DNA from 3 places in the Vibrio sp. AH4 genome. Region 2 is predicted to be linked to each of the others. Evidence: riboswitches for the same ligand, from Rfam matches in the RefSeq annotation. Region 2 holds a riboswitch; each other region holds the start of a gene.

Region 1 (10,864 bases), on a different contig from region 2:
ACCGCTTTCTTAACAAAATTATCATTGAAAAATAGGGAATATTACCCGCTGATATCACATCATTGTGCTAAAACTAAATAAGGTCAGTAGCGTTTGAATATGGAGAGAACATGGATCTGTTTGCAGATATGCGGCAAGGTGAGGTGGTAGCGAAGGAACAGACCATGCTACATAACTTGGATCCTTGGCGTGTTTTATTGGTTGATGATGACGAACAGATGCATCAAATCACCCGTTTAGCATTGAGCGGGTTTCAGTTTCAAAATCGCTCTCTAGAGTTGATTTCGGTGTTATCGGGGCTTGAAGCGCAAAAAGTGATGGCTGAGCAAACGGACATTGCCTTAGCTCTGATTGATGTGGTGATGGAAACCGAGGATGCCGGTTTAGATTTAGTGCGATACATTCGCGATACATTGCAAAATCGCCAAGTTCGTTTGGTGTTACGCACTGGTCAGGCGGGGCAGGCGCCAGAAGACAAAGTGATTAAAGATTACGAAATCGATGATTACAAAGAAAAGACAGAGCTCACCACTCAAAAACTAAGAACCTTACTCTATTCGATGCTGCGTGCTTATCGTGATTTGTGCCTGATTGAAGATCAAAAACGGGGCCTGAGCCGCGTGATTGAAGCGTCAGCGAATGTGCAGAATACGAGAACCCTACAAACCTATGCAATGGCAGTGTTGAGCCAGCTTACCTCGCTGCTTAAACTGCATGCCTCCGCTTTTTATTGTGTCGTTAATCCACACCCTGGAAGTGAGCAGTACAGTGCACTTACGGTCGCCACCACTGCAGAATGCGTCGATTTATACGTGGAATCCCCCTTCGAAGGTTTACCAACAGAGGTTGAGGCGCGCTGTAAAGAAGTGCTGAATAACGGCTGTTCTTATGATTACGGTGACGCTTATGTTTTTTTTAAACAAGACGATCGTGGTGTTGATAGCGTGCTGTATGTGGAGCTTGAGCAGGCGCTCTCTGAATTAGACCGAAAACTTCTCGAAATCTACATGTACAACATTGGCCTTACTTTCGAAAACATTAATTTGATGGTGGATTTGCGTGAAACCTCGAAGGAGCTCGTTTATAACCTTGCCAATGCAGTGGAAGCGCGTAGCCGAGAAACGGGCGCACATGTGCAGCGTGTCTCTTTATTCAGTGAGCGATTGGCGCACTTGTATGGGTTATCAGATACGGATGCGGAGATGATCAAAAATGCTTCGCCATTACATGATGTCGGTAAAGTCGCGATTCCAGATAGTATTTTGCACAAGCCGGGGAAACTGGATGCCCAAGAGTGGGCGATCATGCAAAAACATGTCGAGTATGGCGTGGATATCCTGAGTCGTTCGAAACGACGTTTAATCTATGTCGCGAAGGAGATTGCTGCTACGCACCATGAAAAGTGGGATGGCAGCGGTTACCCAAATCAATTGCAAGGGGATAACATTCCGATTTCTGGGCGTATCACCGCACTGGCTGATGTGTTTGACGCGTTAGGAGCCAGACGTTCTTATAAGGAACCGTGGCCGGATGAGCAAATCCGCAATGAACTGGTGGCGCAAAAAGGCCGACATTTTGAACCTAAGTTGGTGGAGTTATTGCTAGAACACTGGGATGAGTTCATTGCGATTCGCTCCTCGTTGCCCGATTAATTGTTACCCGATTAATGAAGTCCGTTAACCTCTCTAGGTCCTTTCAAACATCAGCCAAATCGCTGTGGATGTGCTTTGTCACATGACGGTTTATAGGTCTGAACTGGGTCAGATATCGGCACTGGATAATGCCGTTTGTGGTAAAGCCTGCGGTAAGGTGATCACATAATGTACGCCTTGCCCCAGTTCGGATGAAAAAGAGAGCCGACCATGCAGTTTCTGTTTTACCAGATTGAAGACGAGATTGAGTCCTAACCCTGAACCGCCTTGTCCACGTTTGGTGGTAAAAAAGGGTTCAAAGATCTTTTGATGTAATTCCTTGCCAACTCCGCATCCATTATCGGTGTATTCGATAATGATGTTCTGCTCATTTTGATAAAACTGGATGTTAATCATTGGGTTAGAGCACGTAGCAAACGCGTGGTTTACGCTGTTCATGACCAAGTTTGTCATGATTTGCGTTAGACCCCCCGGCAAGCTGTTCATGATGATCGCTTCATCGCCATGCAGTTGAGGTTCGACGGGAATTTTACGTGTCTCACTGTGTAAACTCGCCATAAGGGCTTCCAGCACTTGTTTCACGTTAAATTGACTTCGGCTTTCTGACACTTGGTCAACGGCAGTCTGTTTGAAATCACGGACTAATCGTGCAGCGCGGTTGAGATTGCTTTCTAACATGGTTGCACTTTGTGTCATTCGCTCCATCAATTCGGCAAATTGCTGGCTGGTTAACGTTTGTTGGTTGAAGGCCTGCAATAGGGATTCTCGTGTCTCTTGAATCACGGAAGCGGCGGTAACCGCAATCCCCAATGGAGTATTCACTTCGTGTGCTACACCAGCGACTAGGCCTCCCAATGCCGCCAGCTTTTCTGATTCAATCAATTGAGACTGAGTTTCTTGTAACCGTTTTAAGCTGGATTCGAGATCTTCGGTTCTGGTTGCCACTTGCTGCTCAAGATCTTGGTTCATGATTTCTAAACTCAGTTGAGCCAATTTGAGTGACGTCACATTAATGGCGGTGCCACGAAAACCAAGAAATTGTTGATCGGCATAGCGTGCAATGCCTTGAAAGAGCAAGTAGGCATGTGAGCCATCATGGAGTTGGATTTCCACTTCACAGTTGGAAAAATCACGTTGGTGGATCAAGCTCTCCATCAATGCATTGGATGATCTGAGTGGCTCAATCAAAGTCATTTGGGGTTTTGTGTCATCCGTCAGATCTAGGGCTTTGCTCATCGCTTCTGAACTGTAGATCAGCTCTCCAAGCTGGTTGGTTTCCCATAGCCAATCAGAGGCGGCTTGAGCAAAGTCTTCCAAACGTTCTTGTTCCGCTTTGATGTTCCGGTAAAGCGTGGTGACGCTATTAGCGATTTTGTTGGTTTCATCGCCTAGCCACTGTAATTCATCGTTTTTTTCCATAATCCAGTGGTTATAAGGCAAACGCAGAGGCTTCTTCGGGTGACGTGGATTGTACTGACGTAAGAATTGGGCTATGGCAAAAATGCGTTGATTCACACTGGCGTGAAAAATTAACAAAATCAAATAACAGACAATCGCCGTTTTGAGCGCATTGACGGCTAGAGTGACCAGAAACTGGCGGATTAAATAGTTGTAGATGCCCTGAGCATCCGATTCTACATACAGCTCTCCAATATTTTCGGGTTGATGAGTTTCAGGGTTGGTGAAATTGAGAGGAAAGCGGCTACTTAAAGCCATGCTAGAGACAGGCTGCCCAGCAGAGAAACGATAGTTACCCGACGTGATTTCCATGTAATCCACATTCGGCAGATTGACTAAGCCTTCGAGCCGTTGGGTGAGAACCAGCAAATCATAGTTCCACAGCGAGCTTGCCAATAAATCGGCATGAATCGTTTTGATTTCATTATGCCGCTCTTCAACGTTATTGAATTCTCGATTGTAATCAATGTAGGTTTGAGTGAGGGTCATCAATAACGTCACGGCGCCACTTAAAATCACCATGATAAGAATGATGCGGCGGCCGATACGGCTGAGTATCGGATTGGAATCCATTTCTTCTATATTTCGATGGGTCATTCTTGTGCATTCTTTTAGAAACCTTGTGATTGAGTATAGATGGACTCGATGGAATGTAGGACATGCTAGTGAGGAACGATGTGATCGAAAAGAGACCTTAATAGCCACAACGTGTTTTGAAGCAAGCAGTTTGGTGAGCCTAGGCTACACTTGCATGACATTAGGGAGGAAAGAATATGCGTTGGTGGATAGGGTTAATCTGGTGCTTTTGCATGCCTGCATGGGCAGATGATGTTCTGGTGATTCAAAGTTATCACTCGGGTTATGCTTGGGATGCAAGCTACATCCAAGGTTTAAAAGAAGGGATAAAGCCGCCGCACCAATTGCACTTTTTTGAAATGAATACTAAGCGGATCCCGGTGCGAGAATACAGTGCAGCCGCGGAGCGGGCTTTTCAAACCTATCAGGCGCTAAAACCTAAGCTGGTGGTGCTTGGGGATGACAACGCACTGTATTACCTTTTGCCCAAACTGTACAACGAACCGATCTCGATAGTGTTTCTCGGCATTAACTCAAACCCAAGAGAGTTGCTGGATGAGTATTCGGGAGTTGCTCAAGTGACGGGCATTTTAGAGCAGCCACTGTTTGTAAAAAACATGGCAGAAATGGGTCGTTTATTACCGCAAGATAAACATCGCGTACTGGTTTTGTTTGACTCGGGGAATACTTCAAAAATTGCGTTGGAGTATATGCAAAGTCAATATGCGCTGATTAAGAAAAATCTAGGGTTGGATGTGGAGATCCGCGCGATTGAGAAGGAGGTGCAGTGGCACGATGCGATTGAGCAAGCACCTCAACAAGGGTATGGCGCGATTGTCGTCGGTTTATATCAGACGCTCATTGATGACACTGGGCGTCATGTTCCTGCGGAAAATATTCTCAGTTGGACCAATCAACATTCACGATTACCTTTATTTGGATTTTGGGATTTCTCCGTTGGCAAAGGTAAGGCGGCGGGTGGGGTCGTGTTATTTGGATTAGAGCAAGGTGAAATGGCGGCTGAACTGGTGACCCGCATTTTAGATAAGCAAGAACCCGCCAAATACATTCCGATCCAGATCAACCGTCAAGGACGAGGCATTTATCAGCCTGAAGAATTTGCGCGCTGGGGGTTAACGCCGCCGAAAGACTGGTGGCCAGTCAAGGAATGATCAGGACAGAAAAAAACACCGCCCGTGTGGGCGGTGTGAAAAATTAGGCTTCAACCGGTTCCTGTTGCCAACGTTTTTGGCGTAGGTTAAAGGCACAGAACAGCACAAACCACACACTGCTCGCTGCTAAACCTGCCCAAACGGAATGCAGTAAGCCCATCGCGAGATAACCGAGCAATGCACCCATCGCGGCACTGATGGCGTACGGAAGCTGAGTCACCACGTGATCAATATGGTGGCTACCCGCACCAGTCGCAGAAAGGATACTGGTACTGGAAATTGGTGAGGCATGATCACCAAACACTGCGCCCGCTAATACGGCAGAGAGGGTGGGTAGCATCAGGCTGATGTCTGAAGCCGCAGCAATATCACCCGCCAATGGCAGCATGATACCGAAAGTACCCCAACTGGTGCCTGTGGCAAACGCCATCAAACAAGAGAGTACGAACACTAAAGCCGGCAGCAGTTCAACCGGTAGGTTACCTTGCGTCAGTGAAGCGAGGTAAATGCCAGTTTGTAGATCGCGCACAACGCCACCAATGGTCCAAGCAAACAGCAGAATGATGATTGCAGGCATCATGGCCATAACGCCTTTTGGCGCTGTGGATAACCAAGTTTGCGCAGACAGTTTTAAGCGCAGTGACAAAATAATCGAGACCGCTAAGCTGCACAGTGCGGCATAAACCAGTGATTGCGCCACATTGGTGTTCTCTAAGGCGCCGATCAAAGAGAAAGCTTCACCGTTAGCGGTTAATACGGCGTTGCCGGTTTGGATCATGAAAATCAAGGTGGTGATGGTCAGTACCGCGATGGGCAAAACCATATCAATCATGGTGCCGCGTGCGGTTTCTCCGCCTTCCATATCTAAGCCCGCAGGGCGGCCTTTGCTTTCATCCCATAATTTTCCCTCACGAGCCCACGCTTCGTGTTGGCGCATCGGGCCGATATCCATCGGCAGGAAAATGACCGCGAGCACCATAAGCAGCGTAAATACCGCGTACAGGTTCATCGGGATCATCTGTACAAAGGCTGATATGGCACTGATTTCTGTCATTTCGTGGGCGGCTAAAATTCCGCCAATCAGGGCGATAATGTAAGCACCCCAAGAGGAAATCGGTGTAATCACACAGACAGGCGCGGCGGTAGAGTCGAGCAAATAGGCGAGTTTAGCACGCGAGATTTGGAAGCGATCCGTCACTGGGCGGCAAATCGCGCCGACAGACAGGCTATGGAAAAAGTCATCGATGAAAAAGGCAAATACCATTAACCCTGTCAGCGCTTTTGCACTGCGGCGATCTTTACATTTACGTTCAGCCCATACTGCAAAAGCGCGTGTTGCGCCTGAGGCGGTCATTAAACTGATCAACCCACCCAACAGTAGCATGAACACCAACATGTTGATGTTATCGCTGTTGGCCGCACCGTCTGACCAGAACAAGCCGCTGATCTTACCGAACAGGTATTGTAGTGTGCTCAGAGGAGAGAAATGGTTAAGCATGACTGCGCCAGCGGCAATGCCAGCACCTAAAGAGAGTAACACTCGGCGGGTCGTAATCGCGAGTAGCACCGCGAGCAGCGGCGGGATGACCGAGTAAATCGAGTCAGAATAAACGGCTAAATTCATGGATCTCACATCACCTTTTCAGGTGGAGATCTACCAGCAGGATAAAAAACACATTTCAGCGAAATAACACTTCTTATCCTTCAAGGTAGCGCTCCATAGACAACAAACTATGGCAGTCCGGCATTTGTTCAATGCTGGCCCAGCGAACGTTGATGACGCAACGATCACTTCGGCGCTGTACCCTTTAACCAGTCATCATCGGGGTCAACCTACGACTGGCGACTCATGAACAGCGCGCCTCTACTTAAAGGAACGTGTACCACTTTGAGTGATTCACTCAAAAACTGTGACACGCAACGTATATTACTGCCTTTTCAGGTGACGACAAGATTTAATTTCCCCATTTCTGCAGCGAAATTGATCTCATCCGGTATATTCGCGGAACTGTGAGAATTTTCTCTCTTTAGATGGCGATAGGCATTTCATCTGAAGGTGGCTGTTTGGTGTAAACGCGTTTTAGCCCCCACAGTGCCACTACCGACATCAGTAACATGATGGTGCCGAGTGGCAGTTGATCTGACGCTGGGAACATCGCGGCAAACAGTGTTGCGAGCCCCGCGCCTAGGTTTTGCATGCCACCTAAGATTGCACCACCAGTCCCTGCATGATAAGGGAAAGGTGAGAGTGCACCTGTGGTTGCGGCTGGGAATAAAATGCCAGCACCAAGGAAGTAAATGGTAGCGCCCCCAATTAAGGACCATGCGGTGGTCAGGCCAAGTAGGCCGGGCAACATAATCACCAGAGAGCCGGTGAGGATTGCGATCAAACCAACGCGCATGGCGGCTTTTTCACGCCAGTGGCGAGCAATTAAGTTAGAAAGCCACGCGCCTGCTAAATAGCCGGGGATGGGCAATACAAACAGCAAACTCACTGTGGTTGCAGGCAAACCCAGTACACCACCGAGTAACACGCCGGCAGCGGCCTCAAAAACGGCAAGACCTGCAAAAGTGGCAACAAGGCAAATTAAGTAACCTTGGAAGCGGCGATCGGACAACACATAGTGATAGCTGCGCAATACTGGCTCTTTCTTACGCGCAGCCGCAGGTAGTGTTTCTACCATGCTGGTCATCATGGTAATCACGACCGCAATCGCAAACAGAGACAAGAATAAATAGCTTGAACGCCAGCCAAAACTTTCCGTTAAGTAGCCGCCTAAGACTGGTGCCACCAAAGGTGAGAAAATTAGGCACATGCTGATTAAGCTGTTCACTTTATGTAATTCAGCTCCGTCAAAGCAGTCACGAGAGAGTGTGCGGGACATCGCACCGCCACAACCAATCCCGAGGCCTTGCACAAAGCTACCAATCAAAAACCAAGAATACTGATGTGCAAAAAGGGCAATCAGTGAACCGAGTACATAAATGATCAACCCTGCAATGATGATAGGTTTACGACCAATGCGATCGGACAGCGTACCGTAAACGAATTGCGATAAGCCATAAGGAATAAGATAGCAAGCCATCACCGCTTGTAGTGCAGCCGGTGAAACTAAAAATTCTTGTGCCATATACCCAATCGAAGGCACGTACATGGTTTGGGTTGCTTGACCGACAGCAGCCAGAATAGCGATAAAAAAGGTCAGTTTTGCGACAGAAAGCGAGGCAGACATCGTTATCTCCAGATACAAACAATATCTTATTAAAATCAGCTAATGAAAATTCGTGAGAGAGCACTGCTCTCGGCGCGAGATAGTATTGCTGTATCCCTTATCTATCAATCGATTCTTGCTTTTCTGTTCACGATAAATATCTATAGATTGGATTATTTTTTCTAATGGTTGTGTTGCTTGTTTTACAACTTGAATCTAGAACAAGAGCAGACTATTATTGTGGTAAATGAGAATTAATATCACTTTGTGGGGGTGGTTATGGACATGGTGTTATTGTTTGCTGCGTTGCTTTTTATTGGGTTGCTTGGTTATAAATTGAAATTACCTCATCAACTCACGATGGGCGCGGTGTTGCTAACGCTTGCGTTGGTTGGTTTCGAGCACATCAATGCGTTACCGGTATTGGTGATCCTGTATTTTATGGCTCCGGCTATACTGGCGATTAAACTTCCCAAATGGCAAGGGGCTTTATTCTGTTTGGGGATTGTAGTGCCACAACTCGTGCAAATGGTGATGATGGCTCAACGATGACCATGGGTTGAGTTCAGCAGCGAGTCACACTGTATGCTATTGAGCTCAATCACTTGGTTCTCCTCAGAACAGACTCGGTTTTTTCCCATTTTTTTCGAATGATAGAGCGAAAGGTCCGCCCGTTTAAACCACTGTTCCGGAGTATCGGTGCGCAGCACTTCGGCTAACCCAGCACTGATGGTGACTTCGGCATGTTTAGGGTAGTGCGCCTGTTGAATTCGGCACCCAATATGGCTGACGACCATCATGGCTTCATTCAATCTGGTGTTTTCAAACAGCAGCAAAAACTCATCGCCGCCTAATCGAAAAAGCAAATCTAATTCACGACTGTGAGTGTTAATCATCTCGACCAGTTGCGTGATGACCTTATCACCAGTGTCATGGCCGTATAGGTCATTAATCGTTTTGAAATGATCAATATCGATGACGGCAATAACCGAATATTGATTACCCATCTGGCAGAGTTGAATGTTTTTACGCAAAAAACTCTCAAGCTGGTGGCGATTCAGGCTGCCAGTCAATGCATCACGAGTTGATAGATAGAATAACTCTGTGTGCAGCTTACGAATGGCATCCACAACCACATACATGATGGCGGCACAGGCGCTGATCGCAAGGCTAAAGCGCAAAGTGACTTCCGTGGTTTGATGGGGAATCAAAACCCATATGCTCGATGGAATAATGATGAAAATGGTCAGTAAGTTGTCTTTGGGCGGGAGTAAAAAAGCAATCGAAATGATCACCGGAAAAAGCCAGTAACTCGCCAGTGTGCCAAATAGGTGGATCGCCATCACTACGATGATGACCACCAAAGAGAGGGGGAGCCGAAATCCCCATGGCGTTTTTGTCTGATGATAGATGGCGGAGATTTCAAACAACAACGTGCATTGAAAAACGATGATCAAACCGCCTAAAACGATCTGATTAATCATCAGATTTTTTATTGCTAAAGGAAAAAAAACCAAACTGGAAATCGAGGCGATGAAGATCGACACCCGACGCTGATAGTAGATATTCAATAGCTCTGAACCAGTAAAAGCAGAAGTTTGATTTGGTTTTTTCATCACGTTCACCCTCTGCCCTTTTTGTAAGGCTACGAAGAGATGAGTCAGAAAGCAAAGTCAGAGGTGTCGCAAAAATGAGGATAGGCGAACCTATCCTCATTGCGTGCCATTCTTAGAGAGGAAATGCAGCCATTTGAGTGGCAAGAATTAGCTGCGCAATATAGCGGTGTGTTGCCGTAGTGGGATGGGTGACTTCCCAAAACACGAAGCGATCGGAGCCTTGGGCTGCACACTCAGCGGAAAGTGAATGGGTGAGTAAATAGTCAGCTGCTGAGCTGCGTCGAATATCCAAGCACGGTGAACTTGCATTCACAAAACCATGGTATTGAGGGTCACTGGTCATGCTTTCGAACAACGCGTATGCATCAAACAGGGCAATACGAATCCCCTGCATTTGGTAGTAACGGGCTTGCTCGCGGATAAACGCGTTCATCCCCTTAATTTTGCTGCGCACCGTTTCAATCTGCTCTTGAGTTGAATATTGAAACTGTGGCGCACGAGTTGCGTCTGGCAACGTGAGCAAAACAATGTTTTCGGCTCCCGCATCGACCAAGCGAATCAACGCAGAACTGTAATCGGCTTTAACGTCAGCGAGTGAGCGGTTGTAGTTCATAAAGTCATTCAAGCCAAATTCCAAAGTAAACAAACTGTTTTCCGGTTGGTAATGCTTCGCCAACTGCATGTAAGTCAGGTATGAACTGACTTGTTCGTAAACCCCGGTCAGAGCGATGTATTGGCTACGTCCCGCGGCCCCTCCAACAGCCCAGTTATAAATGGGGATGTTTAACCCTTGCGCCAAATATTCCGTCCAGACAAAACCGTTTGAAAAATGGCCCAGAAACCACGATGAGGGATTTGGGAAACGCCATTGTGAAGCATTAAAAATGTTGCCCGTATCGGAAAGGCTATCACCAAAGACGATCACCTTATTTATCTTGTGTGGTTGAGCTGAAGAGTCATTGCTCCAGATGGTGTGGTTGTATGAGAGCCGCGTATCTGCGGCAAAATAGGTCACATCGGCAGTTTCATGCGTGACACCAAGCGTTTCATAGCAACGCTGCTTGATGGTGTCTGGCTGAACATCGGTATAAAACATGTTTTTATGGCTGATGCTTGACCACCAATAGCCGTTGATTGTGTAGTCACTCCCATTTTTATTTTTTGCCCACTCCCAAGTG
Region 2 (10,864 bases):
GTAGGCAATGATCGCATAACCCACACCAACACCTAGGTTACGCAGCACGGTAGAATCCGTCAGATCACGTTGCCAACGAGAGATAGGCAGCTTTTGCGCTAGGTGAGTAAACATCGCGTTCGCCAGACCCAAGTTACCTTCTGAGTTTTCAAAGTCGATTGGGTTGACTTTGTGTGGCATGGTAGAAGAGCCAATTTCACCCGCGATGGTTCTTTGTTTGAAGTGACCCAGAGCAATATAACCCCAAACATCACGATCAAAGTCGATCAAGATGGTGTTAAAACGCGCCACCGCTTCAAACAGCTCAGCAATGTAATCATGCGGCTCGATTTGCGTGGTGTACGGGTTCCAGTCTACGCCCAGAGATTCAGTGATGAACTCTTCGCTGAATTTGTGCCAATCCACGGTTGGGTAGGCAGAAAGGTGTGCGTTGTAGTTACCGACTGCACCGTTGATTTTGGCTAGGATTTCAACGTTAGCGATCTGCTTGTACTGGCGTTCCATACGGTATGCCACGTTTGCCATCTCTTTACCCATGGTCGAGGGAGAGGCTGGTTGACCGTGAGTACGAGAAAGCAGCGGAATATCGCGGTACTCTTCAGCCAGTTTGCGAATTGCGTCAATCACGTTGCGAATTTCAGGCAGGATCACCGTGTCACGCGCTTCCTTGAGCATCAACGCATGTGAAGTGTTGTTGATGTCTTCTGAAGTACAAGCAAAGTGAATGAACTCGTTGACCGCATGCAGCTCAGGCATGGCAGCCACTTTTTCTTTCAGGAAGTATTCCACGGCTTTTACATCGTGGTTGGTAGTGCGTTCAATTTCTTTGATACGCAGCGCATCCGCTTCATTGAAGTTGGCGGCAATCGCATCAAGGAATTGATTCGCTTCGGCACTGAATGCAGGCACTTCTGCGATCTCAGCAGTGGCGGCTAGCTTTTGTAGCCAGCGAATTTCAACGATAGTGCGGTACTTTAGGAGACCAAACTCACTGAAGATACTGCGTAACGCAATCGTTTTACTTCCGTAGCGGCCATCTACCGGTGAAACAGCAGTCAATGCTGACAGTTCCATGTTCTTCTCCTGAATATTGAGTTAAAGGTGTGAGTAATTTGAATGGGTCGTCATCATTTAGATTCGCGCTAATAAAAGCTGCGCTTGTTCGATCATCTTTTTACGACCGAAAATCAGGTGACGACGGCGTCCACCAACCTGACGCCACAATACGGCGCAGCGGATCCCTGATAGGAGTAGGGCGCGCACTTTGTGCTGGTTAGCGGTTTGCTGTAATACGGTTGGAGTGCCAGTGACTTGAATGCGTGGGCCAATCGGGCTAATCACATCAAGGTAAATACTGGCGAGGTTACTGATCATCTGATCATCAAATAAGTCAAAATGCTCAAGTTGTCGCTCAATCATTTGAATGCGGTCACCGAGTTGGCTCATCGCGTCACGGCGGCCACTCAACTTACGTTCAAGCGCCATTAGGCTAATCAGATAACGGGTGATTTCACTGCCCGTTGGAGTGCTGTCAATCCCTTTGACCAAGCACTCCAAACCGAGTTTGAGTTGACTTTCGTGACCGAAGACTTCTAGCGTGTTACTTGGATTGGTACAAGTAATCGCTTTAAGCGACGTTTCAAACGCATCTGAATCACAGTGACCATTTTGGGCGACTTGTTGAACAAGTGCCACTGCCTGACAAATGCCAGCGAAAGCGATGGTACGGTCGTAAATTGCGTTAGCCACGTAAATCTCCTAAATATCGACTATCAAATGCGTTCTTCGATGATGCCGCCACCAAGGCAGATTTCACCTTGATAAAATACGGCGGATTGTCCCGGAGTCACAGCCACTTGTGGCTCGTCAAACATCACTTTAATTCGGTCATCACCAACGGGAACGACGGTACAAGCGATGTCACTTTGACGATAGCGGGTTTTTACACTGCAACGTACAGGCTCAGTGATGGGGGTACGGTCAACCCAATGCAGTTGTGCCGCGACCAAACCATGAGATTTGAGCAGTGGATGATCGGCACCTTGTACTGCGATGAGCACATTGCGTTTGAGATCTTTGTCCGCGACATACCATGGCTGTTCGCTACTCTCTTTCATACCACCAATGTGCAGACCTTTACGTTGTCCGAGCGTGTGGTACATCAAGCCTTGGTGCTCACCAATCACTTTCCCTTCGGGGGTTTCAATTTTACCCGGTTGGGCTGGCAAATAGCGAGATAAGAAGTCAGTAAATTTGCGCTCACCGATAAAACAGATGCCGGTAGAATCTTTCTTTTTCGCCGTGATTAAACCTTGTTCTTCCGCAATGCGGCGTACTTCTGGTTTTTCGAGCTCCCCAACGGGGAATAGGCTACGCGCTACTTGTTCGTGGCTCAGCGTATAAAGGAAGTAACTTTGATCTTTATTGTTGTCCAAGCCGCGCAGCATTTGCGGTTTTTCGCCATTGTGCGGGAAAGTACGGCGCACATAGTGCCCCATAGCAATATAATCGGCATCCAACACTTCATCGGCAAATTCTAAGAAGGCTTTGAATTTGATTTCTTTGTTACACAGAATATCTGGGTTTGGGGTACGTCCGGCTTTATATTCAGCAAGGAAGTATTCAAATACGTTATCCCAGTATTCCGCAGCAAAGTTAATGGTATGCAGTGGAATGTCGAGTTTGTCACACACAGCCTGAGCATCGGCGAGATCTTCTGCCGCAGTACAATACTCTTCGTTATCGTCTTCTTCCCAGTTTTTCATAAACAGGCCTTCCACTTGGTAACCCTGTTGCTTGAGAAGATAGGCTGAAACTGAGGAATCAACCCCTCCAGACATACCGACAATCACTTTCTTTTGGCTGTTTGCGCTGTGCTCTACAGACATCACTTTTCTACCACTTGAGGAACTTGGACGAGGATTCTAACAGAAAGAATTTTTCGAGGACAGATCCGAGACGGTAATCACACTTCATCGAGCCTTAAACAAATGTTGCTAAATCATTGAATCACTTGTGCTCCAAGCGCTAAAGATAGGGAGTGAAATAAAATCATCACCATGCAAACGTTTGCTATTTTTTCCTTTGTTGCTGCACTAAAAGGTGCGCGGTAGAATCGGCGCTCCTTTCATCCCAGAAGCCTAGTAACCCTTATGAAATTTCCTGGCCAACGCAAATCTAAGCATTATTTTCCGGTTCACGCGCGTGACCCTTTAGTGATTCAAGCGCAAGAAAATAAGAAGATGTCGCGCACTCATATTATCGGTATTGATCAAACGTTGGTGGATATTGAGGCCAAGGTGGATTCCGATTTGATTGAGCGTTATGGCCTGAGTAAGGGACACTCATTAGTGATCGATGATCAAGCGGCTGAAGCCTTATATAACGAATTAAAAGATCAGCGCTTAATTACTAATGAATATGCAGGTGGAACCATAGGGAATACGCTGCACAACTATTCAGTGTTAGCCGATGACCGCTCAACCCTACTGGGTGTGATGAGCCAAGACATTAAAATTGGCAGCTATGGTTATCGTTACCTATGTAATACTTCTAGCCGTATGGATCTGAATTATTTACAAGGTGTTGAAGGTGCAATTGGGCGCTGTTTTGCGCTGATTACCGAAGATGGTGAACGTACTTTTGCGATCAGCGAAGGTCAAATGAACCAATTACACCCAGACAGTATTCCTGAGAAAATATTTGCCAGTGCATCTGCATTAGTGATCACCGCTTATTTAGTTCGCTGTAAAGAAGGCGACCCGATGCCAGAAGCGACAATGCGCGCCATTGAATATGCCAAAAAATACGATGTTCCTGTGGTATTAACCCTAGGAACCAAATTTGTTATTCAGGATGATCCTAAATTCTGGCAAGACTTTTTACGTGATCATGTCACTGTCGTTGCAATGAATGAAGATGAAGCATTGGCGTTAACCGGAGAAAGTGATCCTCTAGCTGCGTCTGATAAAACCTTGGATTGGGTAGATTTAGTGTTATGTACTGCTGGCCCAGTTGGTTTATTTATGGCCGGATATACAGAAGAATCCGCCAAGCGTGAAACATCACTCCCATTATTACCAGGTTCAGTAGCGGAATTTAATCGCTATGAATTTAGTCGCCCTGCACGTAAAGACAGTTGTATAAACCCGATTCGTGTTTATTCACATATTTCACCGTACATGGGTGGGCCAGAGAAGATAAAAAATACCAATGGTGCGGGTGATGCAGCATTATCGGCCTTGTTACACGATATGGCTGCCAATAAATACCACAAAGAAAATGTACCTAACTCAAGTAAGCATCAACATGAGTTTTTAACCTATTCCTCTTTTTCTCAAGTGTGTAAATATTCAAACCGTGCGAGTTATGAGGTGTTGGCTCAACATTCTCCACGTCTTTCACGTGGTCTTCCCGAGCGGGAAGATAGCCTTGAAGAGGCTTATTGGGAAAGATAAAGATAATAAAAAGGCTCCTTTGGGAGCCTTTATCATATTCGTTTGAAACGCTGAATTAGAGAGCAAACTCTTCGAGAGATTTGCCTTCATCCAGTGCTTTTTGAATAGCAGAAGGAGTACGGCCTTGACCTGTCCAAGTCTTTTCTTCACCGTTGGTGTCAATGTACTTGTATTTTGCAGGGCGAGGAGCACGTTTGCCTTTTGCTTTCGTTTTTGTTTCACCAGACAGCGCAGAAATAAGCGCTTCTAGATCAATACCATCTTTAGCAATTTGCTCTGCAATCGCGGCTAATTTCGCTTCTTGTTCTGCACGAGCAGCAATTTCTTCCGCTTCGGCTTCTTTACGCTCTTCAACAACTGTAGTGAATTTATCTAAAGCTTCTTCAAGTTGCTCAATAGTCAGTTCGCGTGCATAAGCACGTAGGCTACGAATATTTAATAAAGTCTTAGTGATTTCCGACATTACCATTTCCTGTTCACAATTTGGATAACGAGTTAATACTAAACCTAGCTTATTATACTGACAAGTTTTCGCTGCAAATATTAAGTCAAAATAGTAAGAAAGTAAAAATATAAAGTTTATTTATATTGGCATTTCCTAGTTTTTGGAAAATTTACACAAGGCATATAAAAGTAACTGCAGAAAACTTATCACACAGATAAATAATATTAGACCTATATATCAAGGTGTGAGAATTTTTTATGAAATAGGTATCAATGGTATGGCTGATTTGTGAGCTGTGCCACTTGTTTTTCTCACCTATGCCTAGTTGCATTGATATTTTTGTTAAGTAAAATGTTTCTTACCTAATGCGAAAAGCGGGCTGAACTTGATCCAAATGAGTTGGAATAGTCAGCCACGAGGTTTTCGCTGTAGAGGAGCGGTTACGAAGAGTATCCACAATTAGGGTGATGCCTATGAGTTGTGGAGAAAGGCGTTGTCGCCGAAGTCAGTTTGCCGATCAAAGCAACTGGCTGGGGTTACATCAAATAGGTGTAACACTGCCATAGTCTATATTGTTGTTAAACTATGGAGCGCTACTGTAGGGTTGGGTGAAGTGTTCGCTTCCCTTTCGCTTAGTTCAACATAAATTAAGTTGACATGAAGTCACTTAGTTTGTCTGCAGTAGATCTCTAACCATTTTTTACTGGTTTAGGAAGATCATGAATTTAATCGATTTTGCTTCTTCGCCGTTCTCAGTTGTGCCACCTCTTGTGGCGTTGAGTCTGGCTATCATTACTCGCCGCGTATTACTTTCTCTCGGTGTGGGTATTTTCTTAGGTGCTTTACTGTTGGCTGACTATTCGGTTGGTCAAGCGTTGCAATATATTGCCACTCAAGTCGGTAGCGTGTTTGTGAAAGACGGAGCACTCAATGCTTGGAATATGAGCATTGTCGGCTTTCTACTGTTACTGGGTATGATGACGGCGTTGTTGACTCTCTCTGGGGGAACCCGAGCGTTTGCTCAGTGGGCACAGGTTCGAGTCAAAAGTAAACGAGGTTCGAAATTACTGGCAGCATTCTTAGGCGTATTCATTTTTGTTGACGACTATTTTAATAGCCTAGCTGTTGGTTCTATCGCCCGTCCGGTGACGGATCGTTTTTACGTTTCGCGCGCTAAGTTAGCCTATATTCTTGATTCTACAGCGGCACCAATGTGTGTGGTGATGCCGGCTTCAAGTTGGGGTGCTTATATCATGACCATTATCGGCGGTATTTTGGTTTCACACGGCATTGAAGATTACTCTGCATTAGGCGCTTATCTTCGCCTAGTGCCGATGAACTTCTATGCGATCTTTGCGTTGTTAATGGTGTTTGCTGTGGTGTGGTTCCAAATGGATATCGGCCAGATGCGCAAACATGAAATAGCCGCCTCTCAAGGTCGTGGTTTTGAAGAAGACCCTAGCACCGATGCGAAAGAAGCGCATGAGCTAAATGAAGAGCTCGATATTCACGAAAGTGAAGGTGGCACTGTTTTAGATTTGGTTCTACCTATCGTATTCCTTGTTGTTGCGACGATTAGCGCAATGATTTGGACTGGTGCGAGCGCATTAGCAGAAAGCGGTCAATCCTTTAATATTTTTGGGGCGTTTGAAAATACCAATGTCGGTACTTCATTGGTTTATGGCGGATTAGTTGGTCTGGCGATGGCCTTTGTCACCGTACTTCGTCAAAAATTGCCAACCGTTGAAATCGCAAAAACCTTGTGGACTGGTGCTAAATCGATGTTTGGTGCGATTCTGATCCTGATTTTCGCATGGACGATTGGCTCGGTGATTGGTGACATGAAGACAGGTGCTTACCTTTCATCGTTAGTGCAAGGCAATATTGACTCACATTGGTTACCTGTCATTCTGTTCATCTTGTCTGGCGCAATGGCATTTTCCACCGGCACATCATGGGGTACTTTTGGCATTATGCTGCCGATTGCTGGTGATATGGCTGGCGCTACAGATATTGCGCTGATGCTACCGATGCTCGGTGCGGTGCTTGCGGGTTCAGTTTTCGGTGACCACTGCTCGCCGATTTCAGATACCACCATCCTGTCATCGACAGGCGCGCGTTGCCACCACATTGATCACGTCTCTACTCAGCTGCCATATGCATTAGCCGTTGCTCTGGTTTCCGCATTGGGCTACGTAGTGTTAGGCATGTTTGGCTCACTGTGGTTAGCATTAGGTGCAACCTCTGTAGCTTTTGTGGTAGTGTGCTTTATCTTCGCTTTACTCTCTAAGGCGAAAGTCAGTAAGCAAGTCTCCGCTTAATTCACAGCATGATCGTTATATAGAAAAGAGGCCATTCGGCCTCTTTTTTCGATTCAAACAAGGTGTCATGAAAAAATAACCAGAAAAGTATCAATTTGTGGTTGAAAAAAAAACTCAGCTTGGTTAGTGTGAATGCAGTTCTCAAAAAAATAGAAAGTAACTAAGTATGCGTAATTTCGTAATGAACATTCATCACCATCATCATCCCTAAGGTGTCTTTCGGGAGATGTACGCATACCCGGGGGACAGGAATCTCCCGGAGTTGAAATCAGAGCCACAAAAAGATTCTAACCCTCGGGAGACCAAACCTCCCGAGGGTTTTTCGTTTTAAGCTTTGAAAAAATTATTAAATTCAACAAATTGCAAAGGAAGAATAAGATGCAAACACAACGACTAAGAATCGCGGTACAGAAAAAAGGCCGTCTGAGCCAAGAGTGCCAAGAGCTGCTGAAAAAATGCGGTGTGAAGTTCAACATCATGGGTGAGCGTTTGGTGGTTCATTCACTCAATATGCCGATTGACCTGCTGTTAGTGCGTGACGATGATATTCCTGGGCTGATCATGGACGGCGTCGTTGACCTAGGATTTGTCGGTGAGAACGTGCTTGAAGAAACACGTTTAGACCGATTGGCGCTCAACCAACGTAACGAATTTATCACTCTGCGCCGTATGGATTTTGGTGGTTGCCGTCTTTCCATCGCGATTGAAAAAGATGCAGAGTATCGTGGCCCGCAAGATCTGAATGGTAAACGCATTGCCACCACTTACCCTCAACTGCTCAAAGCTTATATGGATCGCCAAGGCGTGGACTTCAGCGCTTGTATGTTGACAGGTTCCGTCGAAGTGGCTCCTCGTGCGGGGTTAGCCGATGCGATTGCGGATCTCGTCTCCACTGGTGCAACCTTAGAAGCCAACGGTCTTAAAGAAGTCGAAGTGATTTTCGAGTCCAAGGCCACCCTGATTCAACGTCCTGGCGCTTTTGCTGAAGATAAAGCGGCACTAATTGATAAGCTCCTCACTCGTATGCACGGCGTACAACAAGCCAAAGAATCGAAGTACATCATGCTGCATGCTCCGGTTGAGAAGCTGTCTCAAATCAAAACCTTGCTGCCCGGAGCAGAAGACCCAACCGTTCTGCCTTTATCAGCCGACAAATCCAAAGTTGCAGTGCACATGGTGAGTTCAGAAAACCTGTTTTGGGAAACCATGGAGCAGCTCAAAGCCCTCGGTGCTAGCTCAATTTTGGTGTTACCGATTGAAAAAATGATGGAGTAAGGCAATGAGAACCGTTGTTTGGCAATCGTTGAGTGAAGCTCAGCAAGAATCGATTTTAGAACGCCCTGCGATTACTGAAGGGGCAAACATCACCGCTGCGGTTGCGCAAGTGATTGCGAAAGTCCGCAGTGAAGGTGATGCAGCCCTGTTTGAATTAACCGAAAAATTTGATCGTGTAAAACCGGCTTCACTGCGCGTGTCTCGTGAAGAGATGGATGCCGCAGCCGCGCGTTTGTCGGAAACAATGAAACAGGCGTTGGAGCAGGCATACAACAACATCAGCAAATTCCACAAGGCGCAAAAAGCGCAGCCAATCAAAGTGGAAACCATGCCCGGAGTGGTGTGTGAGCAAGTGACTCGCCCGATAAATAAAGTGGGTCTGTATATTCCGGGTGGCAGCGCACCGTTACCATCAACTGTGCTAATGCTCGGTGTGCCTGCGCAAATCGCCGGTTGCCGTAAAGTGGTGCTCTGCTCACCACCGCCAATTGCGGATGAAATTCTCTACGTCGCTAAGCTGTGTAACATTGATGAGGTGTACAACCTAGGCGGCGGTCAGGCAATCGCCGCAATGGCTTATGGCACGGAAACGGTGACTAAAGTCGACAAAATCTTTGGCCCCGGTAACGCCTATGTGACGGAAGCAAAACGCCAAGTGAGTAACGATTTCCGCGGTGCAGCGATTGATATGCCTGCAGGACCTTCAGAAGTATTGGTGATTGCTGATGAAACGGCGGATGCCGATTTTATTGCCGCCGATCTCCTCAGTCAGGCAGAGCACGGCCCTGATTCTCAGGTGGTGTTGGTGACGCCATCTCCGGTGTTAGCCGATCAGGTAACGGACGCAGTGCAAAAGCAGCTTAAAGTGCTTTCGCGCGCCAGTATTGCTGAAAAAGCCTTGGCTTCCAGTCTGATCATTATTGCTGAATCACTCACCCAAGCAGTGTCGATTTCTAACTACTACGGCCCTGAGCACTTGATTGTGCAGACGCGCAACCCGCGTGAGTTGGTTCCACTGCTCGATAACGCAGGCTCCATTTTCCTTGGCGATTGGTCGCCAGAATCGGTAGGAGATTACGCTTCAGGTACTAACCATGTGCTACCCACTTACGGTTACACCCGCACCTATTCCAGCTTAGGTTTGGCCGATTTCAGTAAACGCATGACAGTGCAAGAGCTGACCGCTGATGGCTTGCAATTGCTCGCGCCAACTGTGGTAACGATGGCGGAAGCAGAAGGGTTAGACGCGCACAAACGTGCGGTTACGATTCGAGTAGAAAAATTACAGAAGGCTCAATAAATTATGGAAAAACTGGCTCGTCAACAAATTCAAGCGTTAACCCCATACCTTTCTGCGCGTCGTATTGGTGGTAGTGGTGATGTCTGGCTCAATGCTAACGAATCGCCTTTCAATAACGAATACAAAACCGATTTTGCGCGCCTTAATCGTTACAGTGATTGCCAACCTAAGGCGATGATCCAAGCCTACGCCAATTACGCTGGGGTAGCTCCGGAGCAAGTACTGACTTCGCGCGGCGCGGATGAAGGGATTGAGCTTTTGATCCGTGCTTTCTGCGAACCCAATCAGGACGCGATTCTTTTTTGCCCTCCAACCTACGGTATGTATGCGATCAGTGCAGAAACCTTTGGCGTTGAGCGTAAAAAAGTGCCGCTGACTGCCGATTGGCAACTCGATTTACCGAGCATTGAAGCCAATCTGGATCGCGTTAAATTGGTATTTGTGTGTAGCCCGAATAACCCGACTGGGAACTTGGTCAAACGTGCCGACATCATCAAACTGCTGGAGATGACCAAAGATCGCGCCATTGTGGTGATGGATGAAGCCTACATCGATTTCTGCCCAGAGGCATCGACGGTCGATTTGCTCGCCCAATATCCGAACTTGGCGATTCTACGCACACTCTCTAAAGCCTTTGCTTTGGCGGGACTACGCTGTGGCTTCACGCTTGCCAATGCTGAGCTCATCAATGTCTTGCTCAAAGTGATTGCGCCTTATCCGGTGCCGGTGCCGGTTGCCGAAATCGCGGTGCAAGCCTTATCACCTGCTGGTCTCGCGCGCGCCAAATACCAAGTATTGGATCTCGGCGCGAATCGAGCATACCTACAAGTGGGGCTCTCTATGGTTCCGGGTGTGCAGGTTTTTGAAGGTTGGGGTAACTATCTCTTAGTGAAATTCCCTGATGGCAATGCGCTATTTAAAGCGGCGTGGGAGCACGGCATTATTTTGCGAAATTCTCCGATTGAAAACTGTGTGCGTATCAGTGTTGGCAATCGCGAAGAGTGTGAAAAAACCGTCGCGTTTATTCGCAACTACTACCAGTAATTTTGTTTACAGCAGCTCGCAG
Region 3 (10,864 bases), 740 kb from region 2:
CTTACTTAGCATTATTCTCGTTGCGCCATATCTTCGTCGATTTGCATCTCGCCAACGTTTTAGCCTCTGGGTGTTAGCCATTGTGGTTGGTGTCTGTGCCGGAGTTGCAGCGATGTATAGTCAAGAAACCTCTGGGTTTGTGGCGAATAAAGCTGATCTCGAAAGCCCACGCCGCTACACCTTTCCACAAGCGGTTGACATGATCATCGAAAAACCCTTTACCGGTTATGGCTACGGTAAATTTGAAGCGCAATATTTACTTTATACCGCTCGTCAACATCAGTTGAACAACACCTATCCCGCAGGGCTTGCAGCGATGGATCATCCGCATAATGAGATCTTGTACTGGGGGGTTGAGGGCGGTTTGCTGCCCGTGTTGGGAATATTACTTGCCGCTTGCTTCTGCACTTTGCGCATTTATGCCGCCAAACGAGGCACCCGTTTAGCCATGCTGGCGCTGTTCGTTCCTATCACGTTGCATGCTCAATTGGAGTATCCGTTTTACCACTCCGCCATTCACTGGATCACGTTTATTATTTTGATCTACTGGGTCGATCAGCGAGTTGCACGTTATCGTATCGTCCGTTTCAGTGGGCTGAGTAAATCCCTACTACGTATTACTAGCTTGGTATTACCGATTGTGACCATTTTGTATATGGGCACAGCTTTACACACCAATTATGTACTCACTCAGTTTGAAAAATCGAAGCCGAGAGATCCCGAATTACTTAAACAAGTCACCAATCCCTTAGTGTGGCAAGATCGATTCGATTGGGACATCTACAGCACCTACCTAGAACTCGGACTGTATGAACAAAAAGCAGAACTGATCCAACCGTATGTGGATTGGTCATTACAGGTGATTCAACACAAGCCACGTCCAGCCTTCTATACCAACCTGATTTTGGCCTACCAAGGCTTGGGTGATACGAGTCGCGCCCAGCAAATTCGTACTGAAGCGGAATTTCTGTTCCCCAATCAGGATTTCAGCACCATCCAATACCAAGCGCCCGCAAAGGCAACAAGCACCGCATCCGGCGCAGAACAAGCCCCCTCAGCGGCAACACCTTAATCTCAGATCGAATCAGGGTGGCCTAAGCCACCCTGATTTCTATTTCACACCGCTTTGCATTAACGCAGTGACTCTTCCAGTGCCCGCAAACATAACGCAATGTTTTCCGAGCGCGCACCGTAGCCCATTACGCCAATCCGCCATGCTTTGCCAGCTAATACCCCAAGCCCAGCACCAATTTCTAAATTGTATTCATTGAGCAGATGGCTGCGCACTTTCGCTTCATCAATGCCTTCCGGCACATAAATCGCGTTCAACTGCGGCAAACGATACGACTCAGCTACCACAAACTTAAAGCCCAGTTGCTCTAAACCTTGTTTGAGCTTGTCGTGCATCACACGATGGCGCTGCCACGCTTGCTCTAACCCTTCCTGTTGTAAAATCAGCAGAGCTTCGTGCAAAGCATACAAACTATTAACGGGTGCTGTGTGGTGATAACTACGCTTACCCGCTCCACTCCAATAACCCAACACCAAGCTTTGATCCAAGAACCAGCTTTGAATCGGCGTTTTACGTGATTGAATCTTCTCAATTGCACGAGGTGAGAATGTCAAAGGAGCCAAACCCGGCACACAAGAGAGACATTTTTGGCTACCAGAATACACCGCATCAAGCTGCCACTCATCCACCAACAGTGGTACACCACCTAAAGACGTTACGGCATCAACAATCGTCAGCATGCCATGTTGCTTAGCGAGAGCAGCCAAAGCTTGCGCATCACTTAAGGCTCCGGTTGAAGTTTCTGCTTGTACAAAAGCCAGTATTTTCGCATCCGGATGCTCATCTATCGCGGCTTGCACTTTTTCAACGCTGACTGGGCAACCCCATTCATCATCAACCACCACAACGTCTGCCCCACAACGCACAGCGTTATCGCGCATCCGCTCACCAAACACCCCATTGCGGCACACAATCACTTTATCGCCCGGCTCGACGAGGTTAACAAAACAGGCTTCCATACCCGCACTACCCGGCGCAGAAACAGCAATCGTGAATTCGTTTTCAGTTTGGAAGGCATATTTCAACAGCTGTTTCAGCTCATCCATCATACCGATAAACAGAGGATCAAGATGACCAACGGTGGGGCGGCTGAGCGCTTGCAGAACTTGTGGCGGAATATCAGAAGGCCCCGGCCCCATCAAAATCCGATGCGGGGGGATAAAGCTACGAATAGTCATAACGACTCCTTGTTGTGGCGACCAGAACCACTAGCCTAATGCAATTCAGTAGCAGCAACAATTCGACCTATGTCCAGAGTGTTAATCCTTGTCACACTAATGTCATTTTTATTTGCACTTTTAGAACATTTTGTCGTTGACAAGATTTCGCCAACACCGTTCAATGTGTGAGCTATCTAGCAGAAGAGGAGCACTGCCCAGGCAGATGTTTTGTGGAGCCTCAACTCCAAAACAGAACATTCAGGGGGAGTAGTGCCGAGGTGAATTAAAGTTGCGGCTTTGGTTTATCGGTTGAATGGGCTGAATCCCTTCAACTGTCATCAGCTCGAATCTGATGAAGAGCTTCTGAGGGAAATCTTTCTATAGTCACTCCTCTATTTTGCTCTATTAAAAAACACTCTCTTCACAACATTGGACGTTGGGTTACCAACAACTCGTTTTTCAGGAAGTCTGGGAGAATTGCCGTGAGCACATTTAACGTCGCCAAATTTGGTGGTACTAGTGTCGCCAACTTTGAAGCCATGAGCCGTTGTTCGGCCATTATCGAAAACAATCCACAAACACGCTTAGTCGTGAGCAGCGCCTGCTCTGGCGTGACCAATTTATTGGTCGAACTCGCCAATGGCGTTGCATCTGCTGAACGCCGCCAAGCGATTTTGCAACAACTGGCTGATATCCATTATGTGATTATCGACCAGCTCGCGGATCCAACCCGCGTCGAGAAAGAAGTCAAAGCGGTATTGGACTCCGTCGCCAGTGCAGCGGAAGCCGCCTCATTTCAATCGAGCAAGAAACTTACCGACCACTTAGTGGCGTGCGGTGAGCTCATTTCTACTTATATTCTGACGCAACTAATGCGTGAACGTGGCGTCGATGCCGTACGTTTTGATATCCGCGAAGTGCTACGCACTGACGATCATTATGGTCGCGCCGAACCACAACTGGCTGAAATCACTCAGTTGGCCAAAGAAAAACTGGCTCCATTGTGTGAACAGTATGTGGTAGTGACTCAAGGCTTTATCGGTTCTGATGCACAAGGTAATACCACCACTTTAGGTCGTGGTGGCAGTGATTATTCAGCCGCTTTGATTGCCGAAGCAGTACAAGCAAGTGGCTTAGAGATTTGGACTGACGTACCGGGGATCTACAGTACCGATCCACGTATCGCGCCAAAAGCAGCGCCGATTCCTGAGATAAGCTTTAGCGAAGCCTCAGAAATGGCCAATTTTGGTGCCAAGATTTTGCATCCATCCACCTTGCTTCCAGCGGTACGCCATGGCATCCCCGTGTTTGTTGGCTCATCAAAAGAACCGGAAAAAGGCGGCACTTGGATCCGTAAACAAGTCGAAAGCGCGCCACTGTATCGCGCACTTGCTCTACGCTGTAATCAAACCATGGTGACACTGCGTAGCGCGCAGATGTTCCATGCTTACGGTTTCCTCGCCAAAGTGTTCGAAATTCTCGCCAAGCATAAAATTTCGGTCGATCTCATCACTACCTCAGAAATCAGCGTGTCACTGACACTGGATAAAACCGATACCTCAGGCGGTGCACCAGAATTGCCTGAAGCGGTGCGCGCCGAGTTGGAAGAGCTATGTACGGTCGAAGTCGAATACAACCTGTGTTTGATTGCTCTGATCGGCAACAAGATGAAAGAGAGCCGTGGCTACGCGAAGCAAGTGTTCAGTGTATTGGAAGATTACAACCTCCGTATGATTTGCTATGGCGCCAGCGCGCATAATCTCTGTTTCTTGCTGCATGAATCTGTCTCTAAACAAGCAGTGCAGAAGCTGCATAAAGAGCTGTTTGAGCAAGAGTAAAATCAAACTCGCGAGATAAAAACCAGGGGCCACATGACGTGGCCTCTTTGATTGTGGATGGTGGTCTTACGGATTAAGCATCAAGGTTAGGCGCCAGCCATTTTTCGGCTTCTTGCAAACTCCAACCTTTACGCTCAGCGTAGCTGTGCAGCTGATCTTGTTGGATCTGCGCGACCGCAAAATAGCGAGAATCAGGATGCGAGAAATACCAACCGGATACCGAAGCGCCCGGCCACATCGCATAGCTAGTGGTCAGTGACATGCCTATGCTCTCTTCGACATTCAGCATCTGCCACAAAGTCGCTTTCTCGGTATGCTCAGGACACGCGGGATACCCCGGCGCTGGTCGAATGCCCTGATAACGCTCACGGATCAGCTCATCATTAGAGAGATTTTCATCGCTCGCATAACCCCAAATCTCTTTACGCACTTTTTCATGCAGATATTCCGCAAAGGCTTCCGCCAAACGATCAGCCACCGCTTGGATCATGATCGCATTGTAATCATCGCCTTGTGCTTTATAAGCATCGGCCAGCGCTCGCTCACCAATGCCACCAGTTACTGCAAACGCGCCAATCCAATCACGTTTACCGCTCTCTTTCGGAGCAACATAGTCCGACAAACAATAGTTGGCTCCTTTCGGCTTTTCGGTCTGCTGACGCAAGTTGTACAGCACATGCGCTACTTGTGTGCGAGACTCATCACTGTACACCTCAATGTCATCGCCCACGCTCGCGGCAGGGAACAACGCGCACATACCACTGGCTTTCAGCAGCCCTTCTCGTTCCACCTTATCAAGTAAAGCATTAGCATCGTGGAACAAACGTTTGGCTTCTTCACCGACTTCTTCATGCTCCAAAATGGCAGGGTATTTACCCATGAGCGACCAAGTCATAAAGAAAGGCGTCCAGTCGATATAAGGACGCAGCGTGGCTAACACAATGTTTTCAAACAAATGCACACCCGGTTTCGCAGGCATGGGCGGCGTATAACTCGCCCAATCGATCGTGGCTTTATTGGCTCGCGCCTGCTCTAAGGTCACAGGGCGAGATTTGGGCGTTTTACGCGCATGCTGATCGCGCGTGCGCTCATAATCGAGGTCCAACCGCTCGATAAATCCAGGACGCAGCTCATCAGACAACAGCGAAGTACATACCCCCACTGCACGCGATGCGTTATTCACGTACACCACAGGCGCATGATAATTCTGTTCGATTTTCACTGCGGTATGCGCTTTAGAGGTCGTTGCCCCACCAATCAAGAGTGGCAGTTCAAACCCTTGTCGCTCCATCTCTTTCGCCACGTGCACCATCTCATCCAAAGACGGTGTGATAAGCCCAGAGAGACCGATGATATCGACATTTTGCTCGCGCGCGACTTTGAGGATCTGCTCACAAGGCACCATCACACCAAGGTCAATAATCTCGAAGTTATTACACTGCAGCACCACACCAACAATGTTCTTACCAATGTCATGCACATCGCCTTTTACGGTCGCCAACAAAATCTTACCGTTTGAAGTGCTACCACTTTTTTGCGCATTAATGAAAGGCTCAAGATACGCAACGGCTTGTTTCATGACGCGCGCTGATTTTACGACTTGCGGTAGGAACATTTTCCCTTCGCCAAACAGGTCGCCGACGACGTTCATGCCATCCATCAGCGGCCCTTCAATCACTTCCAGCGGTTTACTGGCTTGCTGACGTGCTTCTTCAGTGTCTTGGACGATAAATTCGGTGATGCCTTTGACTAAAGCGTGCTCTAGGCGCTTAGCCACAGGCCATGCGCGCCACTCTAACGCAGAAGCATCCTCTTCTTTACCGACACTGTTTTCGCGATACGCTTCGGCGATCTCAAGCAGTCTTTCCGTGCCATCGTTACGTCGATTGAGGATCACATCTTCCACTGCCTCACGCAGTTTCAGCGGAACGTTATCGTAGATTTCAAGCTGCCCTGCGTTGACAATCCCCATGTCCATGCCGTGTTTGAAGCAGTGATAAAGGAAAACAGCATGGATCGCTTCACGCACATAGTTGTTGCCGCGGAAAGAGAAAGAAACGTTAGACACACCGCCAGAAATCATCGCATGCGGCAACTCACGCTTAATGTCTGCAACTGCATTAATGAAATCCAACGCGTAGTTATTGTGCTCATCAATTCCGGTCGCAACGGCAAAGATGTTAGGGTCGAAAATAATATCTTCCGGTGGAAAGCCCACTTCATCGACCAAAATATGGTAAGCCCGACGACAGATCTCTAATTTGCGCTCACGGGTATCCGCTTGGCCCACTTCGTCAAACGCCATCACAATCACGGCGGCACCGTAGCGGCGTACCAATTTGGCTTGGGCTATAAACTTCTCTTTCCCTTCTTTTAGAGAGATAGAGTTGACGATGCCTTTACCCTGAATGCATTTCAGACCCGCTTCAATGACTTCCCATTTAGAGGAGTCGACCATCACCGGAACTTTGGATATTTCTGGTTCAGAGGCGCATAGATTCAAAAAGCGCACCATGCACGCCTCGGCGTCCAACATGCCTTCATCCATGTTGATATCAATGATCTGCGCGCCATTTTCTACCTGCTCACGCGCGACATCCAACGCCTCATCGTATTGCTCTTCTTTAATTAAACGCTTAAAACGCGCTGAACCGGTGACGTTAGTACGTTCTCCCACGTTAACAAACAGTGTTTCAGGGCCAATATTCAGCGGCTCTAACCCCGAGAGACGACATTCCACTTTCAGCTCGGGTAAAGCCCTTGGTTTCACACCCTCGACGGCCTTGGCCATCGCCGCGATATGCTCAGGTGTCGTACCACAGCAACCACCAACTAAGTTAAGAAAGCCTGCTTGTGCCCATTCCGCAATATGTTCTGCCATTTCCTCGGCAGAGAGATCGTATTCACCAAACGCATTGGGCAGTCCGGCATTTGGGTGCGCGGAAACATAGCATTCTGAAATGCGTGAAAGCTCTTCCACGTACTGGCGCAGCTCATCAGGGCCTAACGCACAGTTCAAGCCAAACGAAATCGGCCGTACATGACGCAAGGCGTTGTAGAAAGCTTCCGTCGTCTGTCCAGACAGAGTACGCCCAGAGGCATCAGTAATCGTACCGGAAATCATCACCGGTAAGTTGATGCCCAGTTCTTCAAACACACTATCGACCGCAAACGCACACGCTTTGGCGTTAAGCGTATCGAAGATGGTTTCAATGAGGATCAGATCGCTTCCGCCGTTGATCAAAGCGCGGGTGGATTCGGAATACGCCTGAACAAGCTGGTCAAAAGAAACATTACGAAAGCCCGGATCATTCACATCAGGAGAAATCGAACAAGTGCGGTTGGTTGGACCAAGCACACCAGCCACATAGCGTGGCTTATTAGGATTTTTAGCTGTCCATTCATCCGCAACTTCACGTGCAAGCTTAGCGGCGGCAAAGTTAATTTCGGCACTGAGCGATTGCATGTCATAGTCTGCCATAGCAATCGTGGTTGAGTTAAAGGTGTTGGTCTCAAGAATATCCGCCCCAGCTTCAAGGTAAGCGGAGTGAATCTCTTTAATAATTTGCGGCTGAGTAAGCACTAAGAGGTCGTTATTTCCTTTCAAATCACAGTGCCAATCGACAAATCGTGCACCGCGATAGTCTTCCTCTTGTAACTTATAACTCTGAATCATCGTTCCCATACCACCATCAATCAGTAGGATACGCTGTTTCAGTTGTTGTTCGAGTTGCTGTCTCACTTCCATTCTCACTATACCGCCTCATTCCTTTTGCTTTGATGACATCCTATCACACAAATTTCAGAAATCTAGACGTCTAAAAAACGATTAAACCAACCAAAATATTTTGTGTGTGAGCTCACCCTCGTATGATTAAAAAGTATTTGCTATTTACTCAACAGAGAAAGACAATTTCGTTCACAAATTGTTACACACACTGAGAAGAGAATGTCCGTCTATTACACTTTGTGCTTCCTCTCTGCGGCAGCCATGTTGATTGCTTTTTTAAACAGCAAGATCAGCAAAATGCAAACAACCATCGCCATTACTGCAGGTTCGATGATGTTGTCGTTATTAATCCTCATCGCAGGTCAAAACAACTGGTTCCATCTCTCCCAAATTGCGACAGAAACCGTCACCAGTATTAACTTTGAAAATTTCCTGCTCAAAGGGATCTTAGGCTTCCTACTTTTTGCAGGTGGTTTGGGGATTAAATTACCCAATCTAAAAGATCAAAAGTGGGAAATTACCGTTCTAGCACTTGGCGCTACTTTATTCTCCACTTTCTTTATCGGATTTGCGTTGTACGGCTTCTGTCAGTTGATCGGCATTCAGTTTGATCTAGTCTACTGCTTACTGTTCGGTGCTCTTATTTCCCCCACCGACCCGATTGCCGTTTTAGCGATTGTGAAGAAGCTAAAAGCGCCAAAACGAATTTCTACCCAGATTGAAGGTGAATCACTCTTCAACGATGGTTTTGGTCTGGTTATCTTTGTCACGATCTTTACGATTGCTTTTGGTCATGAAACTCCCACCATCGGCAGTGTTACCTTGCTCTTCATGCAAGAAGCTATCGGAGGCATTGTTTACGGTTTCCTTCTCGGGCTACTGTTTCACTACCTTATTTCGGCAACCGATGACCACTCGATGGAGCTGTTGTTAACCATAGGTATTCCAACGGCAGGTTATGCCTTTGCTGATGTAATTCACGTTTCAGGCCCACTCGCGATGGTGGTCTCTGGCATCATGATTGGTAACTGGACTCGATTTATTGGCTTCTCAAAAGAGAGTGAAGAACATCTCGATCACTTCTGGGAACTGGTCGATGAATTCCTCAACGGCGTCTTGTTCCTATTGATCGGTATGTCGATGCTGTTGTTCGAATTCCACCAAGAAGATTGGATCTTGATGGCATTTGCAATTCCGGTTGTTCTGTGTGGACGTTACCTGAGTGTGTTTGTCTCTTACATTGGCTTTAAGCGCTACCGCACTTACAATCCTTGGTCAATCCGCATTTTGACTTGGGGTGGCTTACGCGGTGGTTTAGCACTCGCGATGGCACTCTCTATCCCTTCTGGAATCATGGTCATCCCAGAGAAATTGATTGATGTAAAAGAACTGATCCTCGTCATGACCTACGCTGTGGTTGTTTTTTCAATTCTAGTACAAGGATCTACTATTACTCCGATGATTGAGAAAGCGAAAAAAACCGAAAAAGCAATGCAAGCAGAGCTCAATCCAGAGAGTGAGCAGCCACTCACTCAACAAGAGAACCACAACTAACCATTATCTTTCTTTACCAAAAAGCCGCAGTGAACTCCTCACCACTGCGGCTTTTTTATTACCTACTGTTTATCATGATGTTAGCGTTCAGCGATGGTTCAAGCAGAATACAAAAGCATAAACATGTTTGTCATATGGAGATGATGAGCAGGTCGAACTCCGCTCTAGCGCATCAGACTCGCACTTAATAACTTGCAGATCTTGTAAGCCTAGACTCTAGAAGCCGAGTATATCTCCTTGAGCCGATGCCCAGTGCGTCGGCTTTTTCTTATCGCTCTACGACCAATTCGCATGAGAGCCAGCACTCATATTCACTTCTCACTGTGCAGCCCTGCTGCAGAGAGTTAAATACGGTACGCGCTCAACTGCGAATAGCAACAGAGCCCCATTCGCTTGAGGTTTGAGTCACGATACAGCGCCAAGGCGAAGATAACCAAGGTAGGAATCAGCCCAAAATCAGTAAATAAGAAGTCAGAAGCTTAGACGTTAGAGCTTAAGAGAAGGGTCATGCTAGGAAGCAGAGATAGGGATTGCCCAAAAGCAAAAAACCCAGTCGTAAGACTGGGTTTCTCAAATAAGTGGCGGAGCGGACGGGACTCGAACCCGCGACCCCCGGCGTGACAGGCCGGTATTCTAACCAACTGAACTACCGCTCCGCATTGGTTAGCGCTTGGTGCTAAATTAAAAGCCTGGCGATGTTCTACTCTCACATGGGGAGACCCCACACTACCATCGACGCTGTTTCGTTTCACTTCTGAGTTCGGGATGGAATCAGGTGGGTCCAAAACGCTATGGTCGCCAAGCAAAATTTTAAAATCTGGAAAGCTGTTTTCGTTCTCACACACATTCTTATGCGCTTAGCTTTGAGTCCACTACAAAACCCCTTGGGTGTTGTATGGTTAAGCCTCACGGGCAATTAGTACAGGTTAGCTCAACGCCTCACAACGCTTACACACCCTGCCTATCAACGTTCTAGTCTCGAACAACCCTTTAGGACGGTTAAACCGTCAGGGAAGACTCATCTCAGGGCTCGCTTCCCGCTTAGATGCTTTCAGCGGTTATCGATTCCGAACTTAGCTACCGGGCAATGCGTCTGGCGACACAACCCGAACACCAGAGGTTCGTCCACTCCGGTCCTCTCGTACTAGGAGCAGCCCCCTTCAATCTTCCAACGCCCACGGCAGATAGGGACCGAACTGTCTCACGACGTTCTAAACCCAGCTCGCGTACCACTTTAAATGGCGAACAGCCATACCCTTGGGACCGACTTCAGCCCCAGGATGTGATGAGCCGACATCGAGGTGCCAAACACCGCCGTCGATATGAACTCTTGGGCGGTATCAGCCTGTTATCCCCGGAGTACCTTTTATCCGTTGAGCGATGGCCCTTCCATACAGAACCACCGGATCACTATGACCTGCTTTCGCACCTGCTCGAACCGTCATTCTCGCAGTTAAGCGGGCTTATGCCATTGCACTAACCTCACGATGTCCAACCGTGATTAGCCCAC

Evidence for each region. Region 2 has a riboswitch for lysine ahead of MKA69_RS09445 (Na+/H+ antiporter NhaC family protein). Riboswitches for the same ligand answer to the same signal wherever they lie in the genome.
Region 1: another riboswitch for lysine. It lies ahead of MKA69_RS14815 (Na+/H+ antiporter NhaC family protein); the one in region 2 lies ahead of MKA69_RS09445 (Na+/H+ antiporter NhaC family protein).
Region 3: another riboswitch for lysine. It lies ahead of lysC (lysine-sensitive aspartokinase 3); the one in region 2 lies ahead of MKA69_RS09445 (Na+/H+ antiporter NhaC family protein).

Annotation. Positions count from the first base shown of each region.
Region 1 covers NZ_JALAIV010000003.1:381,484-392,347, forward strand. The annotation lists gene MKA69_RS14800 (DUF3369 domain-containing protein) at 111-1,652, shown strand; gene MKA69_RS14805 (ATP-binding protein) at 1,761-3,707, opposite strand; gene MKA69_RS14810 (ABC transporter substrate-binding protein) at 3,884-4,858, shown strand; gene MKA69_RS14815 (Na+/H+ antiporter NhaC family protein) at 4,902-6,482, opposite strand; lysine riboswitch at 6,561-6,733, opposite strand; gene emrD (multidrug efflux MFS transporter EmrD) at 6,886-8,091, opposite strand; gene MKA69_RS14825 (hypothetical protein) at 8,356-8,622, shown strand; gene MKA69_RS14830 (GGDEF domain-containing protein) at 8,613-9,686, opposite strand; gene MKA69_RS14835 (SGNH/GDSL hydrolase family protein) at 9,799-10,864, opposite strand, start outside.
Region 2 covers NZ_JALAIV010000001.1:1,999,605-2,010,468, forward strand. The annotation lists gene purB (adenylosuccinate lyase) at 1-1,074, opposite strand, end outside; gene hflD (high frequency lysogenization protein HflD) at 1,132-1,749, opposite strand; gene mnmA (tRNA 2-thiouridine(34) synthase MnmA) at 1,773-2,888, opposite strand; gene MKA69_RS09435 (inosine/guanosine kinase) at 3,153-4,457, shown strand; gene MKA69_RS09440 (H-NS family nucleoid-associated regulatory protein) at 4,513-4,920, opposite strand; lysine riboswitch at 5,324-5,506, shown strand; gene MKA69_RS09445 (Na+/H+ antiporter NhaC family protein) at 5,622-7,223, shown strand; His leader region at 7,413-7,546, shown strand; gene hisG (ATP phosphoribosyltransferase) at 7,602-8,498, shown strand; gene hisD (histidinol dehydrogenase) at 8,503-9,798, shown strand; gene hisC (histidinol-phosphate transaminase) at 9,802-10,842, shown strand.
Region 3 covers NZ_JALAIV010000001.1:1,256,315-1,267,178, reverse strand. The annotation lists gene MKA69_RS06045 (PglL family O-oligosaccharyltransferase) at 1-1,072, shown strand, start outside; gene MKA69_RS06040 (alanine--glyoxylate aminotransferase family protein) at 1,132-2,250, opposite strand; lysine riboswitch at 2,426-2,603, shown strand; gene lysC (lysine-sensitive aspartokinase 3) at 2,715-4,070, shown strand; gene metH (methionine synthase) at 4,144-7,824, opposite strand; gene MKA69_RS06025 (sodium:proton antiporter) at 8,020-9,354, shown strand; tRNA gene MKA69_RS06020 (tRNA-Asp) at 9,934-10,010, opposite strand; rRNA gene rrf (5S ribosomal RNA) at 10,042-10,157, opposite strand; rRNA gene MKA69_RS06010 (23S ribosomal RNA) at 10,250-10,864, opposite strand, start outside.